Linked DNA regions of Pedobacter ginsengisoli. The protein of the gene in region 1 interacts with the protein of each later gene in a pairwise test. Links are inferred from orthologs where the notes say so. Each region holds a gene or a part of one and is shown on either strand. Other genes may lie near its edges. The genes, in order: CPT03_RS05600 and CPT03_RS21815.

Evidence for each region.
Region 2: the proteins of CPT03_RS05600 (region 1) and CPT03_RS21815 interact in binary tests that used the Escherichia coli proteins (3 or more experiments, as listed by UniProt). The link is inferred for Pedobacter ginsengisoli from one-to-one orthologs.

Annotation. Positions count from the first base shown.
Region 1 is NZ_CP024091.1:1,364,072-1,373,990, forward strand. Bases 6,833-9,740 are described here. They hold CPT03_RS05600 (aminoacyl-histidine dipeptidase), read left to right. Parts: upstream 6,833-7,510; coding sequence 7,511-8,971; downstream 8,972-9,740. Other genes in these bases: CPT03_RS05595 (TlpA family protein disulfide reductase), read right to left, coding at 6,833-7,292; CPT03_RS05605 (c-type cytochrome), read left to right, coding at 8,998-9,740. In the rest of the region: CPT03_RS05565 (YtxH domain-containing protein), read right to left, coding at 1-58; CPT03_RS05570 (tetratricopeptide repeat protein), read left to right, coding at 204-3,080; CPT03_RS05575 (MFS transporter), read left to right, coding at 3,183-4,349; CPT03_RS05580 (AraC family transcriptional regulator), read left to right, coding at 4,368-5,216; CPT03_RS05585 (siderophore-interacting protein), read left to right, coding at 5,294-5,983; CPT03_RS05590 (DUF3050 domain-containing protein), read left to right, coding at 6,020-6,808; more of CPT03_RS05595, read right to left, coding at 6,810-6,832; more of CPT03_RS05605, read left to right, coding at 9,741-9,919. UniProt on the Escherichia coli protein: Dipeptidase with broad substrate specificity. Requires dipeptide substrates with an unblocked N-terminus and the amino group in the alpha or beta position.
Region 2 is NZ_CP024091.1:5,148,678-5,158,558, forward strand. What follows is about bases 6,848-9,717. They hold CPT03_RS21815 (aminopeptidase P family protein), read left to right. Parts: upstream 6,848-7,520; coding sequence 7,521-8,915; downstream 8,916-9,717. Other genes in these bases: CPT03_RS21810 (S9 family peptidase), read left to right, coding at 6,848-7,505; CPT03_RS21820 (helix-turn-helix domain-containing protein), read right to left, coding at 8,953-9,165; CPT03_RS21825 (DUF2975 domain-containing protein), read right to left, coding at 9,168-9,717. Outside these bases: CPT03_RS21775 (4Fe-4S dicluster domain-containing protein), read right to left, coding at 1-709; CPT03_RS21780 (uracil-DNA glycosylase family protein), read right to left, coding at 779-1,471; CPT03_RS21785 (hypothetical protein), read right to left, coding at 1,499-1,870; CPT03_RS21790 (sulfatase), read left to right, coding at 1,981-3,546; CPT03_RS21795 (hypothetical protein), read left to right, coding at 3,548-3,916; CPT03_RS21800 (MarR family winged helix-turn-helix transcriptional regulator), read left to right, coding at 3,977-4,456; CPT03_RS21805 (transposase), read left to right, coding at 4,449-4,940; more of CPT03_RS21810, read left to right, coding at 5,295-6,847; more of CPT03_RS21825, read right to left, coding at 9,718-9,722.

The DNA.
Region 1 (9,919 bases):
CAGTGGGCATAGTGGGGAAATTAGACAAGCGGTTAGATATTAATTTTTTATAATTCATAATAGAAGCTTTTACTAATCACTAACACATTCCGTACCAGAGTGTTTTAATAAATTAAAATTTATCATATTGTGTAGCAGTCCATTGAAAATCGTGTAATAGTTTAAAAAAGAGAGATAAGAAAACCAGTATATTTAAGGTAAGTATGAAAAAATTTTGTTTTGCCCTGGTTTTATTTTTGGTAGTCAATGCAGATAAAGTAAAATCTCAGTCTATTAATCCCGACAACACACAACAAGTTTTTGCAGAGTTGTTAAAGCTTAAAAATCAACTTATTTTACAGGCGGGCAATGGCACACAAACAGTTTCTGCAATTAGCCGGATGCTTGAACTTGGATTATGGGAAACGGCTGACAGCCTTATAGAGTATTCAAAAGATAAAGGCATAGATTATCAATTGCTTAAAGCTAATTACTTAATCTTAAATAATAGATATAAGGAAGCAGAAATTATAGTACTCAAGGTTTTGAAGCAAGAGCGTAAAAATGAAAAAGCACTGCTCATAAAAGGCTTTTTAGAGATACAAGCATGGCGCTTGCCTAAGGCTGAAAGTATTGCAAAACAAGTACTTCAAACCAATCCAAAAAGTGAAGATGCAGCGCTGTTACTTGGTAAGGTTAAACTGCTTCAAAAAGAGTACGCAGCAGCCCTAATTATTGCCGGTGAGATACAACAGCTTAATCAGAAAAGTGCAAAAGCCTACCAGCTTGAAGCCGATGTTTATTTTTGGGATCAGCATCCTGAAAAGGCTGAGCAACCATTGATTAAATCACTTGAATTAGATCCTTTTAATGCCGATGCACGATTCAGCTACGGTTACGCCATATGGAGGAGGGTAGATGCAACACAACTTAAGGCCATGGCAGCACAATGGGAGCTTGCATTGGCAATTAATCCGCTTCATTATCAAACGCATTGGCATTGGGGCAATGGACATACGAATTTAACCTATGCAGATTACGCCGAACCAAATGATGATGAGGTTAGAAAAGCCCTCGCAAAGGCTGATTTATTAGTTAAAGCCAATAATTTGACAGAAGCGATAAAAGTTACCAGAATAGTACAGGAACAATATGGTAACTCGGTTTTGCCTTTAATGTATAGAGCATCGATTTATTATAGTGCATTTAATCTTGATAGAAACATGCGCCTTGATTCTGCTGAGCATATTTTTAGAGCAATTTTGCTTAGAAAAAAACACTATGGCCCGGCTCATAATGGTTTGTCGGCGGTTATTAAATCAAAAAGGCTTCCATATCTGGATGTATATGAAAAAATCACAAAAGAATTGGCCGAAACAAAAATTACAGATATTAAGAATTTTGTAAAGGTGTTTTCAGATGTAGATTATTATCCCGGAGAAACAGCGAAAGCAATGGTTTGGAATCAGTTGTATTCATCGGTAGTTTACTTTCCTTTTTTATCTAAACAAGTCAATACGTTTAAAATACCTCCTTTGCATCACGATCTGGCAACAACAATGAATGCCCCGGCCTTTAGGTATATGACCACGTTTGATAACAGACAGTGGATGGATATAAGAGGAGTAGGAAGTGGAGCAGCAGGGATAGAATATGTTGAACGTGGTGCGTTTATGGAACGCAATGTAGTATTGCATGAGTATGTGCATTTATTTCACGGAGCGGTATTAACTGATGCTGAAAACAGGAAAATCAGAGCTTTATACTATAATGCGATGAAACAAAAGCGTACGCTGGATTATTATTCTCAAAATAACGAAAGTGAATATTTCGCACAAACCTATCCCGCATATTTTGAACCGGTAAAAGTACACCCGCTTGATTTTAAATCGATGAATACTACTGCTGATTTAAAATCGAAGGATCCGGATATGTATAGTTTTCTGGATAAATTGGTTTCAAAGGAAAGGGCTTATTTAGCTGGGAACAAACAGGCTATGGCCAGTAATTGGGCTGAGGTGTACGTTAGCCTGGCAAGTAGGGCAGGTAATTCGAAACTTGCTGAAACTTACCTGGATACAGCTTTAACGTACGACAGTAAGTATCTTCCCGCTTATCTGAGCATTACTCATCTCAAAATATATAATAAAGATTTTAGTGGTGCTGAACAATGGCTCAGTAAAGCAAAGGGTATTAATATTATGTACGCTCCAATTTACGTGATGTATGCAGAACTTGTTGCCGCTAAATATGCAGGCAGGCAAATTAGCGAGGAAGAATCTATTAAACAGCAGGCCGAATACCTGCAGCAATCAATTGACCTGGAAGATGATTATCAGGAGCTCGCAAAGAATAATTTGCTACTGATAGAAATGTACCGGAAAAATGCCAGGCTAAAGGAAGCTATTTCTGCTGCAGATCTTTACATTAAAACCGGAGCAACAGTATCTACATATTTAAGAGACAGGATAGACGATGCCATTGCATTTTCTGCTTCTTTAAGGGCAACTTTAGGCAACACAGAACAAGCTCTGGTTTTAAAAAAGCTTGTTGATCAGAATCCACAGGATTTTGAACTTATAAATATGTATGCCGATGCCCTGGCCGGAAACAAGCAATACGAAGAAGCAATCGGTACATTAAAGGAAGCGCAGAGGATTTTGACTGCCTCAGGAAACGGAAGACCGGATTATAATTTAAGAATTGCTGAATTTTATAATGAATTGAAATATAAGGATAGTACCGGTACTTATTTGAAGTCATTTCTTTTAGATAAGTCTTCTGTGAAAGGGCCAGACCAATTAAGGTATATAAGGCTTTTAGCCGAAACTGGATATAAAACCAAGGCGTCTGAATTGTTAAAAACACTAAATAGGTCTGGCGACAATATTTATACTTCAGATTACCTCTATACTTCTGCCAAATTATTGCAGGCCAATCATCAAAAAGCTCAAAGTATTGCCTTGCTTGAAAAAGCCATTCAGGTAAACCCGTACCACTTGGCTGCTTATAAGGCGCTAATAGCTGCTGCCAAAGCCAAAAAACAAACCAATAGAGTTAAAGAACTGGAGCTTAAAATGAAAAAGAATAACTTGAAATAAGGCAAAATCAGCTCGCAATTTTTTTTACTAAAAATAGACTAATTAACCTATTTTATTCTCTACTTTTGTAGTGTGTACTTTTTACACTAACTATAGTAGATTATGAAGAAAAGTTTGCTTGCTTTAACCCTTGGAGGCCTTGGAATCGGGATCACAGAATTTGTGATGATGGGCCTTTTGCCAGACATCGCGAAAGATTTAAATATTACCATACCTCAGGCCGGGCATCTTATTTCTGCTTATGCTTTAGGGGTTGTAATTGGCGCACCATTATTAGTAGCTATTGCGGGTAGTTATCCTCCAAAAAAGATATTGATGGTATTAATGCTTATGTTTACAGGCTTTAATGCGTTTTCGGCATTTGCACCCGATTATAATACCATGTTTATAGCACGCCTGCTGGCAGGTTTGCCACATGGTGCTTTTTTTGGAGTAGGTTCTGTAGTAGCAAGTAAAATAGCGGAAAAGGGTAAAGAAGCCCAATCTGTGTCATTAATGTTTGCAGGCTTAACTATAGCAAATGTAATAGGAGTACCTCTGGGCACTTACATTGGCCATAATTACTCATGGAGATATACTTTTGTAATCATTGTTATTGTAGGTTTAGTAACCTTATTGAGTTTAAAATCATGGATGCCAGCGCTACCAGCTACCAAGAATCGTGATTTAGGTAAAGAACTTAACTTCTTTAAACTTCCAGAATCATGGTTAATCATTTTAATGATTGCAATTGGTACCGGAGGGTTATTTTCATGGTATAGCTACATTGCTCCTTTGCTTACTGAGGTTTCAGGATTCTCAGCCAATTCAATCACCTATATTCTGGTTGTAGCTGGTTTGGGTATGTTGGTAGGTAACTTTATTGGAGGTAAACTTGCGGATAAAATATCGCCTGCAAAAGCAACTATTACCTTACTGATCGCCATGTCCGTTAGTCTTTTAATTGTGCATTACGTGTCAGGAAATCAGGTATTAGCCGTAATAATGACATTCGTAACAGGTGCAATAGCTTTCGCAGCAGCATCACCAATTCAGATGCTGATGATCAATACCGCTAAAGGATCAGAAATGCTTGCGGCTTCTGTTAGTCAGGCCAGCTTTAATATAGGAAATGCGCTAGGTGCATTTTTAGGTGGGTTGCCACTGGCAGCAGGTTACGATTATACGTCTCCGGTTTCGGTTGGATCAATAATGGCTTTAACAGGTGCAGCATTTGCATGGATGCTTATTGCAAGAAGCAGAAGGGTTACTAAATTGAATTACGCTTAAAAGTTCTAGATTAGTGTCGTGAAAGACATTATTCCAGTCCATAAACTCTATGAACGCTCCTCGGCCGGAATGGAGGTGCTCTATTTTGAAGGCATAAAAGAACGTGCATCGCCTTTAGGAATACATAGAGATGATCATTACATTTTTATATTTCAGGAAAAGGGAGAAAGCAATTTTATGCTTGATTTTAAACCGCTTTTGGTTAAAGGTCGTGCCTTATTATATGTATTGCCAGGGCAGGTACATCATAGCATAGATAGTAAGAATGCTACAGGCTGGTTTCTGGCAATTGATACGCTACTGGTTAATGAAGAATACAGAGCCGTTTTTGAACAATACATTATAACTAATGAGCCTTTATCTGTTGATGATGCTAAGGCAGAAAAATTTAAGGAATGCCTGAAATTGCTCTATGAAAGGTTTAAGCTTATTGAAGAGTCCTTAAGCAGGCCAATCGCGCATTCGCTGGCGCAGTCTTATATAGGAATGGTTGCTGAGGTCTATCTGGCAGAAACTCAATACGGGCAAAAACAAAATACCAGACCCATTCAAATCAACAGCCAGTTCAGAAGTTTACTTCTGGCAAATTTTAAAACAGTTAAAAGCCCTTCTGAATACGCAGAAAAATTGAATATCTCCCTTACTTATTTGAATGAAGTTGTTAAAGGGCATACGGGTTTTCCGGTTAGCTATTGGATTCATAATGAGGTTGTACTTGAAGCAAAGCGGTTGTTATATTATAGTGATCTGACGGTAAAAGAAATTTCATTTGAATTGGGCTACTCAGATCATACTTATTTTTCCAGATTATTTACTAAAGTTGCCGGAACTTCTGCCGGGGCTTTTAGAGCCGGATACCGCAAATAGTCCAATAATTACCTTTCTTTCTTCATTGTAATGTGAGCTTTTTTGATGTTGTTTTGTAGAATTCAAAACAAGTAAATATGAATTTAATAAAAAGAAAGGCACTTGTAATATTCGAAAAGCAATTTGGTAAAACCGGGCAGGTTCTGGACGTTCGTGCATGGAATCCTTCAACGTTTTATGAAATAGACCTGCACTTGCCGGGGGTGGATATGAGCAAATGGCAAAGTGTACAACATATGAAATGCAAAGTTGCAGATGGCGTTTACAGAGACTATACACCTGCACATTGGGACGAGGAGACACAAACCTGCACCTTGTACGTTGATGCAGCCCATGATGGTAGCGGAAGCAAATGGGCCGCCAGCCTAAAACCAAAGGATGAGATTGTTTACCTCGGCATTTCGAGTACTTTTACAAAACCTGTTTCTTCTGTATCTTTAACCTGCTTAGGCGACAGTTCGGCGATAGGACATTTTTTAGCTTTGGAGCAATTAGCAGGCAAGGGTAACGTTTCGGGAGCTGTAGTAATTAAGGAAGAAGAACACCGCAGAGCATTTAGGTCTTATTTTGATTCGCCGTTAGAAGCAATCCCTCAAAAAGTGAATAGTAATATTAACAATTTGCAGGAGTGGTTAAAAGAACAAAACCTTGATAGTGGTGCGGTTTATTTAGCTGGAAACGTTCCTATGGTTGTAGAACTCAGGAAAATAATTAAAGCATTACCGGGTTTTAATGGCCGTGTTAAGGTACAGGGTTTTTGGTGGTAAAGTTTTATCTTTGCGCCCAGTAATAAAGAAAGAATAATGGGAAGTGCACAGCTGGAAAGAATCCAAAAAGAAATAGAGCCTTTAAGGCAACAGATAATCAACCATAAAGTTTATTCAGTTATCAATGACCTTGAAGATTTAAGGATCTTCATGCAATACCACGTGTATGCAGTATGGGATTTTATGTCGCTATTGAAATCGCTTCAAATTAACCTTACATGTACAACTATTCCATGGTTCCCGGTCGGATCGGCAAATAACAGGTATCTCATTAATGAAATTGTAGCCGGAGAAGAATCTGATATAGACAGCAAAGGCGAAAGAAAAAGTCACTTTGAGATGTACCTTGATGCCATGAGCCAGTGTGGTGCAGATACAAACCAGATAAATCAGTTCGTAAATGCTTTGAAAACAACCGGTGATTTGAATAAGGCCTATGAGTTATCTGATACTCCGGATGAGGCCAGGAGCTTTGTAGATTTTACATTTAAAGTTATCAATAGCAATCAGCCGCATTTGCAAGCAAGCACGTTTACCTTTGGCAGAGAAGATTTGATACCTAATATGTTCCTGACTATAGTAAACGACCTGAATAGGAAATTTCCTGAACAGATTTCTCTATTTAAGTACTATCTGGATAGGCATATCGAAGTTGATGGAGATCATCATAGTCACCTTGCGCTTGAAATGACTTCAGACTTATGCGGTAATAACGCAGAGTATTGGAATGCTGCAGAGCAAGCAACCATAGAATCGCTTAAAAAGCGAATTGAACTATGGGATGGCGCCTACAATAAAATTGTATTTGCCACCACTATAGCCTAGTTTATTTCATCAAATCAAAGAATTTTGATAAATCCTTTTCATTGCTGGAGTAAAACGTTAGCTTTTTAGCTGTATCGTAAAGGTATAGTGACGGGTATTGTTTTGGATGGAACAACGGAATAAATACACGATCACGATCTTGTAAAATCGTTACATTCTTTAGGGCTTGTAGTGGTTTGCCATAATTGGTAAAGAAATAGTCAATAGAACGTTGCTCATCCTGAGTAATCATATAAACATTAATATTCTTTAGTTCTTTGGTTCTCTTAGACATGTTTGCGGCTGTTCTCTGGCAGTGTTCGCAAGTAGCATCAAAAAACATCAATAAGGCTTTTTTGCCTTTAGCTATTTGAGTTGTTGAATAGGCATTGCCATCAGTTTTATAGAAAACTGCCGTAGGTAGCACACTACCCGGTAAAAGAGTCTGACTAAAAGCAATGGTCGAAAATGCACAAAGAATTAGGGAGAATATTAGTCTTTTCATGATGTTCTTAATAAGAAAGTGCTAATATCATATTCTTTATAAGAAAAAACGTCATTTAAAACCTAATTTTTACAATAGAGTCAAGGATTTCCAATAAAGATAGTTGCGCTAAGTGATTGCAAATGGCCGGTTTGTGCAACAATAAGATGATAAAAGATTAGCCTGAACTGTTTATAAAAACTTTTCTCTAAGTTTGTTTACATACAAATGAGCGACTAATGAAAGTTGAAAATTTAGAGCCGACAGCGCTTTGGAATAATTTTATCAGTTTAAATGCAATACCCAGGGCATCAAAAAAAGAACAAAGGGTAATACAGTTTATAGTTGATTTTGGCGAAAGCCTTAAACTGCAAACAATTCAGGATCATATCGGGAATGTAGTTATTAAGAAGCCTGCAACTGCTGGTATGGAGAACAGACAAACCGTAATTTTGCAGTCGCACCTGGATATGGTACACCAAAAGAATGGCGATACCATTTTTAATTTCGATACTCAGGGAATTGAAATGTATGTAGATGGTGATTGGGTTAAGGCAAAAGGTACTACTTTGGGTGCCGATAATGGTATTGGAGTAGCAACTATCATGAGTATTTTGGCCTCTTCAGATATTACTCATCCTTCTATTGAAGCTTTATTTACAATAGATGAAGAAACAGGAATGACAGGAGCAAAGGAGCTTGATCCATCTAACCTTTCGGGAACTATTCTGCTTAACCTTGATACCGAAGAAGATGATGAGCTTACTATTGGATGTGCCGGAGGTATAGATACAAATACGATATATACGTATAAGCAAAAACAAGTTGCAGACAATGTAATAGCTTACAAGATATCTATAAAAGGTTTACTTGGTGGCCATTCTGGTATGGATATTCATAAGGGGCGGGCCAATGCGAATAAATTGATGAACAGGTTGCTTTATGAGGCAAATCAGGAGCTTGGTATCCAGTTGGGCTCAGTTGATGGAGGAAGCTTAAGAAATGCCATACCGAGAGAATCAAATGCAGTGATTGTTATAACATCTGCACGGAAAGAAAAATTTAACGACTTTATAAAAAGTTTTACTGTTACTATTAAGGCTGAATTTCATGCTATAGAGCCTTCTTTATCAGTTTCGGCAACTGAGGCAGAGTTACCTGGGTTTGTGATGGATGAGGGAGATTTTACAAAGATTACAAACGCCATTTATGCGTTGCCTAACGGTGTTTTTAGAATGAGTCCCGATATTGCTGACCTGGTAGAGGCATCCTCTAACCTTGCTAGAGTTATTATTGCAAACGGAGAATTTGTTACCCAGTCGCTACAACGAAGTAGTGTTGAAAGTACCAAGCGTGATGTAGCAATTGCGGTAGCTTCGGCTTTGGAAATTATTGGATGTGATGTTTCGCGTAGTGGAGATTATCCGGGCTGGAAACCTAATCCGGATTCTGCCATTTTAGAATTGATGGCAGAGCTATACAGAAACAATTTCAATTCAGAACCTAACGTTAATGCCTGCCATGCAGGTTTAGAATGCGGTATTCTGGGAGCTCATCTTCCTGGAATGGATATGATTTCTTTTGGACCAACAATTCATGGAGCACATTCGCCAGACGAAAAGGTACAGATCTCTTCAGTACAAAAGTTCTGGGACTATTTGCTAAAGGTACTTCAGCAAATTCCAGTTAAAAATAACTAAATACTAGCCAACCTTTTGCCCAAATTATGAAAGTTTACATATACGCGTTTTTAATACTTATTGTTTTTTCTTTATACCAATGCCAGAGTTATAAAAAGGCTTCTACTTTGAAATCGGTTTCAGATAAGCCTATAGATTTTAGTCAGTCGCCTGTTGTTCCCGCCAACGAATCCATTGGTAAAATGCTTATTGAAGATGGATTTGAAGTAGAGCTTATTGCCGCCGAACCGATGGTTACAACACCTGTGGCAATGAGTTTTGATCAGAAAGGACGCATGTGGGTAGTAGAAATGAATGGTTATATGCCCGATACTTTAGGGACTGGAGAAGATAAGCCCTCGGGTAAAATCGTTATTCTGGAGGATAAAAATAAGGACGGTATAGCAGATGAACGTAAACTGGTATTAGATTCATTAGTATTGCCAAGAGCAATTTGCTTAATTGAAGATGGAATTCTGGTAGCAGAACCACCAAACTTGTGGTATTATGAACTTAAAAATGATAAACCGGTAAAAAGAACCCTTGTAGATAATAAATATGCTGTTGATGGTAATGTAGAGCATCAGCCAAATGGATTATTAAGGGCGCTAGATAATTGGATTTATAACGCCAAATCAAGTAAAAGATACAGAAAGCAAGGCGATAAATGGTTAATTGAGGATACGCATTTTAGAGGCCAGTGGGGAATAAGCCAGGATAATTATGGAAGGTTGTACTACAATGATAATTCAACAAATTTATTAGGCGATTATTTTAGCCCGGGCTTTGGCGCTACAAATAGGAACCAAAGAAGTGTAGATGGTTTTTCTGAAAGAACAGTGCCAGATAATCGCGTATACCCAATCAGGCCTACACCAGGGGTAAACAGAGGTTATTCACCAGGAACACTGGATGATAGCTTGAGATTAAGAAACTTTACTGCAGCATGCGGGCCATTGATTTATCGTG
Region 2 (9,881 bases), 3.8 Mb from region 1 along the record:
ATAAAATATGGAAATGTTTAGAATAGGGCAGGTAATTTAAAAATAGAAGTATCCCGATGATATGGAACCACCAGCAACCTCTTTCAATAGCAACAAGGGCTGTTTCTGAGCTTGGTAAAAGATCTTGCAGAAACTGACTAACGGGGAAAGATCCGGCATTTGTATAGTGCTGGGCTCCTATAACCTGGAGTTTAGCATCAGCAGCATTCATTAGCAAAAAGGCAGTCATTAATAATATCTCAGATATTAAGATATAATTAGCATCAGATCTAGGCCATTTGGTCATTTCTACACCACTAAACCGCTTAAGTTTAAGAATGTTTCTTCTGATTAAAAAGACAGCGCAGCCTACCCATACCCCAAGTGCTAGAATTTCAAACGAGCCAATTAGAAAATCATAAATAAAACCTGCACCAGAAAATATTCTGTGAGACCCAAATACCCCATCAATCAAAATTTCCAGAACTTCGATATTAATAATAACAAAGCCTGCGTACACTATCAGATGCAGAAAAGCGGGGATTGGCCGGAAAAACATTTTTGTTTGACCAAATGCTACTTTAAGCATCGTCATAAACCTTCTTTGAGGTTGATCTGATCTGTTTACCAGCTTGCCTAACTGTATGTTTCGGATAACTTTTTTAATATTATAGCTAAACAGAGCTACTGCAGCCACTGTAATTACTATAAATATGATTTGTGCCACCATTTGATTTTCCATTAGTGTTGCTAAGTTAAAAATAAATATGCCAAAACAAATTACTATGCATGCATAAAATTAGATTTTTTTGAATGCATCTAGGTACTTTTTGATATAGTCCGACTTGTTTTTCGATTTGTATTGCATTATGTATCTGGGGTGTTCCAGTGGAATGATCTCTTTAAAATATCTTTTTTCGTTATTAAGTTTTCTTAGAAATGATTCGTTTTTTCCTGTCCCAAAACAAAAACAAACATCAGTTTCGAAGCCAATTGCAATTTGTTTCTCCAGATTTTCAACTATAAATGGATATGCAGCCTTTAAAAGGTCAGTATTGTCGTAGTAGTTATAATTAACTTCTTTGCTTTTTAGGCTTTTAATGGTGAAGCCTAAAGGGCATACAGAATGAATATAAAATTTGCTGTAGAATTCTTGTATACCACCATAAGCCTCGATCATTTCGTAAACATATTCTGATGAAGGCTCATGAGTCATTTGGCCGGGAAATGGGATCCCGCATTTAGCCACCATCCTTTTTGGATCAGTAAAGGATACTCCAGTCATTGCTGAACCAAAGCGACCAGGATTAATACCCAGTATCAGATGCCTGGGGTTATTATCATTATAATATTTTTTATAAAAAGCAGAGGAGCACGTTAAAGCCAACGGGTTTTCTCTATAAGGATTCATTATCCGGATATCATGCGGTAGCAAACCATGAAAATCCAATTGCTTATTAAATTCTATAATCCTATCGGCAAAGGTTGTCATTTGGATAAATGATAATGAGCTAAAACCCTATGCGTTTAACTCATAAAATCTGCTATCCTTACTGTTGCCAATAAAAAAGCCCAATTTTGTTGGCTTGCTTTTGATTTTCATTGCTAATGAACGCATTTTCTTTTTAAATTCTTCCAAAGCAACTTCCAACTCCTGATCTTCAGGAATATTAATAAAAATGTTATTCTGATCATCGGCTATTCGCCAACCAGGGTAGTTTTGCTTCAACAGCAGATCTATCAATTCTTTTTTATACAAGTCCATAAGATACAAAACTAGAGATTTACAGCAATTCACAAAAACTGTAGAATTATTTTTTTTATAGCTTTGTATAGCTATGGCAATCTCAGGTAAAAATATTCCTATCCAAACCCTGCATTTGTTTCCCATTTTGGATGATTGGACATGGTTCAACAAAAAGCTATATTTCCAATCTCAAAGGTTAGGTCAGAAACAGTGCGTTTATGTCAGACCCTTTTTTGTAACAGCACAGAAACTAAATGAAATTAAAAAAGATTTTACTACTCCTTGCATTTGCCAACAGCGGTATGCCTTTGTTTGCACAGAAACATCAATCAGGAACAGCTGCAAAACGACCTAATATTGTGATCATCGTTTCAGATGATCATGCCTACCAGACAATAAGTGCCTATGGCAGCAAATTGATGCAGACCCCAAATATAGATCGGATCGCAAAAGAAGGTGTTCGTTTCAATAAAGCTTATGTAACTAATTCTATTTGCGGACCAAGCAGGGCTGTGATTTTGACTGGAAAATACAGCCATAAAAATGGGTTTAAGGATAATGAAAGCTCGATTTTTAATGGTGATCAGGATTCATTTGCAAAGCAATTAAAGAAAGCGGGTTATCAAACAGCCTGGATAGGTAAATGGCATTTGGAAAGCAAACCTCAGGGGTTCGATTATTGGCAAATCCTGCCTAATCAGGGACAATACTATAATCCGGATTTCGATATGATGGACGGTAGCAAAAAAAGATTTGAGGGATATGTATCTAATGTAATTGAAGATGAGACAGAGAATTGGCTTGATAAAAGAGATGAATCAAAACCGTTTTGCCTGGTAATTGGACATAAGGCCACGCACAGAGTTTGGTTGCCCGATACCACTGATCTTGGCCGGTTTGATAAAGTTAACTTTCCGCTCCCAGCCAATTTTTACGATACCTACCAAAATCGAAAAGCTGCGGCCATACAGGACATGTCTATCGAAAAAACCATGCAAATGGGATACGACTTAAAGATGTTTGGTTCTGATGATAAAGAAAGTAAGGATGGAAACTTTAGTCGGATGAATGCCGCTCAACGCGCCAAAATTGATGCTTATTATAAACCTATAGAAAAGGAGTTTAATGACTTGAAACTGCAGGGTAAGGCGCTTACAGAATGGAAATTTCAACGCTACATGCGCGATTACTTAAGTACTGCAACTTCATTAGACCGAAACATCGGTCGCACACTAGACTATCTGGATCAGCACGGACTGAGCCAGAACACAATTGTAATATATCTGTCCGATCAGGGTTTTTATATGGGTGAACACGGCTGGTTCGATAAGCGATGGATTTATGAAGAATCCTTTAGAACGCCAATGGTGATGAGATACCCTGGAGTAGTAAAAGCAGGAACCGTTTCTGATCGTTTTGTAATGAATCTGGATATTGCCCCAACCATCCTCGATGCAGCAAAACTAACTATTCCAAAAGATATACAAGGTATGTCTATGCTGCCGGCATTGAAAAACAAAGCAGATAAAGGCCGCCAGGTGTTATACTACCACTATTATGAAAATGGCGAACATTCGGTTTCCCCACATTTCGGAATCCGCACAAAAAGATATAAACTGATCAGATTCTATAAGCGTGTTTCGGGATGGGAATTGTACGATTTGCAAAAAGATCCGCATGAAATGGATAACAAATATGGTAAAAAGGGATACGAAACCATCACCGCAGATTTATACAAAGAGCTGAACAAGCAGATTAATAAATATGAGGATATGGAAGCGTTACAAATCTTAAAAGAGAATCAAGGGGATAAGAAATAATATGAGGCTACTAAGGTTCTATTATTTCACATTTCTATATCATTACAGGAACAAACCTGAAAGCTGGGGTGGCGACTTCAGAAGTGTTTTGCTTGTTGAACTTAGCATATGCTGGCTTATGTTAGGCCTTTGGGTGTTAGTTGATCCGGGGCTTAGCGAATTGGGTTCATGGACCAAACTAATTGTATTGTTTGTAAATATCATTATCCTGATCATCCTTCAGCGCTATTTAATGAGTAAGGGGCGAAGTGAATTGATTTTTAAAGAATTTAAAGATCAACAGATAAATAATGAAACAAACCGTACAATATGCTGGGCGGTATGGGCCGCATCTTTTATCTTCTTCTTAATATCGGCATCTCTGCAATAAATGCAACATTATTACACACTTATATAAATAAAAATTTATCTTTGTATCTAAGATACTTAGATGATGAATAAAAGTATATCAGAAACAACTCTCCAACAATTTAGGACAATTAGCAGATTGTATTCAGATACCTCGGCCTTTATGCACGAGGCAATAGCCAGAAAAGCAGGGCTTTCAGGTACTGATCATAAGTATTTGGGGCTTATACTGCAGCATAAATCAATAACAGCGGGCGAGATTTCGAAGTTAACCGGATTAACCACTGGAGCTGTGACAGGGCTCATCGACCGTTTAGAAAAAAAGAATCTTCTAGAAAGGCAATTCACCAAAGATGATAGAAGAAAGGTAATCATCGTCCCAAACGTCAATAACAGCATGAAGCTCTTGAAACCTATTTTCGATAAACTTCAAGAAAAAACCGTAAAGCTAATTTCAACTTTTTCAACAGAAGAAATACAAACCATTGAACGCTATTTTACTGAAGCAATAGCTATAATGAAAGAGACTACTGACAGCTTAAACAATAATCAAAATGACTAACGATTTGACCAGGGCCGAAATATGGCTGTGCCTTACAATCCTTATTTATTTTTTAATGAATGGAGCGCAAATCTTTGAGACTCTTGTTTTTGTTCCTAAATGGATAGATTCTCCCCCAGATAATTTCAAACTCCTATTAGATGGAAAAGGAACAAGTCTTAAGATTTTCTGGATTGTGTTTCATTCCCTGCATGAAATTGCATTCATACTAACAATAATTTTCTGCTGGAAGATCGATCCTGTCCGTAATTGGCTTTTAATTCTATTTGCAATACACTTTGCCGTACGGGTTTGGACACTATCATTCTTTGCACCTAATATCATTTATTTTCAAAAAGTAGCCGAAACCCCATCTTTAGCAAAAGATCTTATAACTCGAACTTCGCTTTGGCAGATGCTCAACTATGTTAGGGTTGCTATTTTTATTGCAATTTCTTTAGGGCTTATACCACTATGTATTAAACTATTTAGCTTGCGGCAATAACCGGAAGAGACTTGTAATAATAATACCTTATACTCTAATCAGACAAATGGAAACGTTTAAATCTTACTTTTTAAGCAATTATGAAATAGATTGTCAATAGGTTTTACCTACAAAAAGGAGTATGTTTCTTTTGCTATCCTTTTGCTATTGTTTTGCTCAAGCAACAAATAAGCAAAAGAGAGGCGAAATTTTAATGAAAATTAAGTATAAGTAATTGCATTGCTACTCCGGGTGGGTTAGCTTAATGCAATCCGTAAATTATAGGGTTTTATTTGACTAAAAACAGTAAGTATTGGTTAAAATATGATGATGCTGTTTGTTATTGATGGTTTAAATTTGATTTAAATCACACACATGAAATCATTCTTTGTTGCAGCATTTTTTTTCATAGCTATAATCAGCTCTTCAAAAGTAATTGCCCAGGGCAAGCAGTTGGATTATGATAGGGCTAATAGTTTAAAGGATTTATTTAAAGATAAAGCATTTGGCGTAACTACAGATATTGCCTGGGCTAAAGGAACAAATCAAATCTTATATGCTGTAACTACAGCAAACGGCAAACAATTCATGTTGGCCAACGTAAGCAAGCATGAAAAGAAGCCTGCTTTTGACCGACAGGTTATCTCCAAAAAACTAAGTGAAATTATAGGCAAAGATGTAGATTCTACTCATTTACCACTAATGCGGCTTCGTTTTTCTGATAATGATAAGGGAATAGAGTTTACAGCTTTTAACAGAGAGTGGAGTGTGAATGTCCTATCAGGACAGGTTGAGGAAGTAAGATGGCCAAAGCGATCTGCGAATGACAATGGTCAGGAGGTTTTATCCCCTGACCAACTGATTATAGCTTACATTAAAAATTATAATCTTTATATCCGCAAAGCGGGGCAAAAAGAATCAGAAGTTCAACTTAGTTTTGATGGATCCGCTAATGATTACTATGATGATGCAATAGTGTGGGCACCTGATAGTAAAAAAATAGCTGTAAATAAAGTAAGGGGATATAAAGAACATAAACTATATCTTATTGAGTCTTCTCCTAAAGGTCAGCTTCAGCCTAAACTTCATACCAATGACTATCTGAAGCCGGGGGATTCTCTTAAGCAGTTTACCCCTGTATTGTTTTGGGTTGAGACTAAAAAGGTGAAAGCCATGTCGCCCGATCTGATTAGGGATCAATATAATTTGTCTACTCCTGTATGGCGTAAGGACAGCAGGGCTTTTACTATTGAATACAATCAAAGAGGGCACCAGCAATATTGTGTTATTGAAATGGATGCAAGCTCCGGCGAAGCAGCCATTTTAATTGATGAAAAAAGTAAAACTTTTATTCATTATAGTGGTAAGAAATACCGGTATGATGTAAATGACGGAAAGGAAATTATCTGGGCATCTGAACGTGATGGCTGGAACCATCTTTATCTTTATGACGGGGTTACAAAAAAAGTAAAAAATCAGATCACTAAGGGTAATTGGGTTGTGCGGGAAGTAAAGTACGTTGATGAAGAAAAAAAGGAAATAATTTTTGCTGCAAGCGGAAGAGAGAAAGATCAGGATCCATACCTTAAACAATATTATAAGATCAATTTTAATGGAAAGGGACTGAAAATTTTAACAAAGGAAAGTGCCAATCATATTGTTACCCTTTCATCAGGGCGTGATATGTTTGTAGATCAGTATTCGAGGGTTGATTTGCCCCCTGTAACTGTTGTTAGAAGTTCTTTTGATGGTAAAGTACTTATGGAACTGGAGACAGCTGATATCAAAAACCTACTCAATACTGGCTGGAAGGCTCCTGAAATATTCACAGGCAAGGGTAGAGATGGCATTACAGATATCTGGGGCGTTATTACAAGGCCAATGAATTTTGATCCTCAAAAAACATATCCTGTAATTGAATATATATATGCTGGGCCTCATGATTCATTTGTACCTAAAAACTTCGAAATTTTGCCTGGGAATGGTTCAAGAGAGCTGGCTGAATTAGGGTTTATTGTTGTGCAGATGGACGGAATGGGAACATCTAACCGTTCTAAAGCTTTTCATGATGTTTGTTGGAAAAACCTTAAAGACGCGGGCTTTCCTGATCGTATAGAATGGATAAAAGCGGCTGCTAAGAAATATCCCTATATGGATATTAGTAAAATGGGTATTTATGGCACTTCAGCAGGTGGACAAAGTTCTGCAGGTGCACTTCTTTTTCATCCTGAATTTTATAAAGTTGCTGTATCTTCGTGTGGTTGTCATGATAATAGAATGGATAAAATATGGTGGAACGAGCAATGGATGGGTTACCCTATAGGACCTCAGTATGCTGAATCGTCTAACGTAGAAAATGCTTACAGGCTACAGGGGAAGCTGATGTTAATGGTTGGCGAGTTGGATGATAATGTAGATCCTTCGTCAACGTTGCAGGTAGTAGACGCATTAATAAAGGCCAATAAGAATTTTGATTTTTTGATGTTGCCCGGACTAAAGCATACATCGGGAGGGGATTATGGCGAACATAAGCGCCGGGATTATTTTGTGAAACATTTATTAGGGGTGGAGCCTCCAATCTGGTAACAGTTGATTTAAGTTATGTTTGATAAGAACGAATATATTGGCAGACGGGAAGTACTTTCCCGCAAGTTTAATTCAGGAATTCTACTTTTCTTAGGAAATGAAGATAGCCCGATTAATTTTCTTCATAACACCTACCGTTTCAGGCAGGATAGTTCATTTCTTTACTATTTTGGAATTCAGAAGTCCGGCTTGTCGGCTGTAATTGATATTGATGAGCAGCAGGTTGTGCTATTTGGAGATGAAATGAGCATAGATGATATTGTTTGGATGGGGAGGCAGAAAACGCTTAAAGAAGCCGCTTTTGATGCCGGGGTGTTGGAAGTTCGTGCCGGATCGGAATTGGTTGATTATATATCTTACGCATTAAAAAAGAAAAGGAATGTTCATTTTCTTCCGCCTTATCGTGCAGAAAACAAGACGAGGTTGTCTGCTCTTTTTAATATTGTACCCGATCAGGTTTCAGGCTTTGCTTCGGTTGCGTTTATTAAGGCGGTTGTAGCACAGCGGTCGGTGAAGTCTGAAATTGAGTTAATTGAAATTGACAAAGCGGTTTCGATATCTGCTGATATGCAATTGTTGGCCATGAAAATAGCCCGTCCCGGAATGAAGGAAAGTGAAGTTGCTGCAGCTATACATATGGTAGCGCTAAGTGAAGGAGGTGATTTGGCTTATCCTATTATTCTAACTGTTAATGGGCAGATACTTCATAATCATTTTTACGGGAATACTTTAAAGGAAGGTAATCTTGTTTTAAATGATTCCGGGGCAGAAACTGAAATGGGGTATGCCGGAGATTTGACTCGTACATTTCCGGTCGGAAAGACCTTCAATTCTTTGCAAAGAGAAGTTTACAGTATCGTGCTGGATGCTTATTCTGCTGCGGTGGGGTTATTGCAAGCAGATGTACAGTATCTTGATGTACATCGTAAGGCATGTATGACATTGGCAGAGGGACTTAAGGGGTTGGGATTGATGAAGGGGAATCTGGAAGATGCCGTGAGCAGGGGGGCGCATGCATTGTTTTTTCAGTGTGGAACAGGACATATGATGGGATTAGATGTGCACGATATGGAAGATCTTGGTGAGCAATATGTTGGCTATAATGATACCATCTTAAAAAATACAAGTCAGTTTGGTCTTAAATCTCTTCGGTTGGGCAAAGAGTTGGTTTCAGGGAACGTATTAACCGTTGAACCTGGAATTTACTTTATTCCTGAGCTAATAGATCTCTGGGAGGCAAAAAAATCTTTTTCTGAATACATCAATTATGAAAAGGTAAAAGACTTTAGGTCTTTTGGCGGAATAAGGGTAGAAGATGATTTTGTAATTACAGCAAATGGTTCTCGCAAGCTAGGCAAGCAACTGGCAATTTCTTTAGACGAGGTTGAAGAAGTAAGGGGCTCGATGTAAGGTGGTCAAGATGTTGTACAAGTTTATCTTGTCCACCCTAGTCCTTCTCTTTTACATACTCTAGTATATCTGCAGGCTGGCAATCGAGCGCTTTACAAATGGCTTCCAATGTACTAAAGCGAATCGCTTTTGCTTTCCCTGTTTTGAGAATGGAAAGATTCGAAAGTGTCAAATCAACCTTCTCAGACAATTCATTCAGTGACATTTTTCGCTTGGCCATCATGACGTCTAAATTTACGATGATTGGCATAGTTATATGGTTAGGTCGTTTTCAGTTTGAATTTCGATGCCTCTTTTTACAACCTCGGCAATTACAAACAGGATGATGGCCATAAAAAACCATACATCGGCAGCATACAAATCCAATTTGATCAAGTCGGGCATTTCTATCTTTTGCTCCAACATCCAGGCTACATATTTACCTCCATAGTGAGAAAAGAAACTGATGCCCAGAGTTAAAAAAGCTACGTTTAAAATAATCTTCCTCAATTTGGAAGTGAAAGGTTGGGAAATGCTCAGTTTTTTATCAACAAACAGCTTGATAATAAGGTAAAAAATGATCGCTTTCATCACTGCTACGATGACCATAAAAAGTGCAATGACCATAAAATGTCCATGATCATGTCGGTAGAGGTCCGATAAATCAGCCCCTTGCCAGAAATTATCTGTGTTAATCGGTTTAACGGCAAAGGTGTAAACCAGATTGAAAATAATGGTTCCGGCTTCTATACACAGGCCAATGAAAATTATCCATGAAAGTACCTGCAGTACATTCAGGATGTGTTTGGCAGAAATTTCTATTTTCATAATTGAGGTGGTATTAATGACAGGAGTAAATATAGAATTATTTATTGATTATCAATAAATATAAATTAAATTTTAATAAATATTTTTTAGTAATCGGGATATTTTGCGCAGTTTGAAGCATTTTCGGTTTTGTTTTTCTATAAGTATGTTTGCTATAGA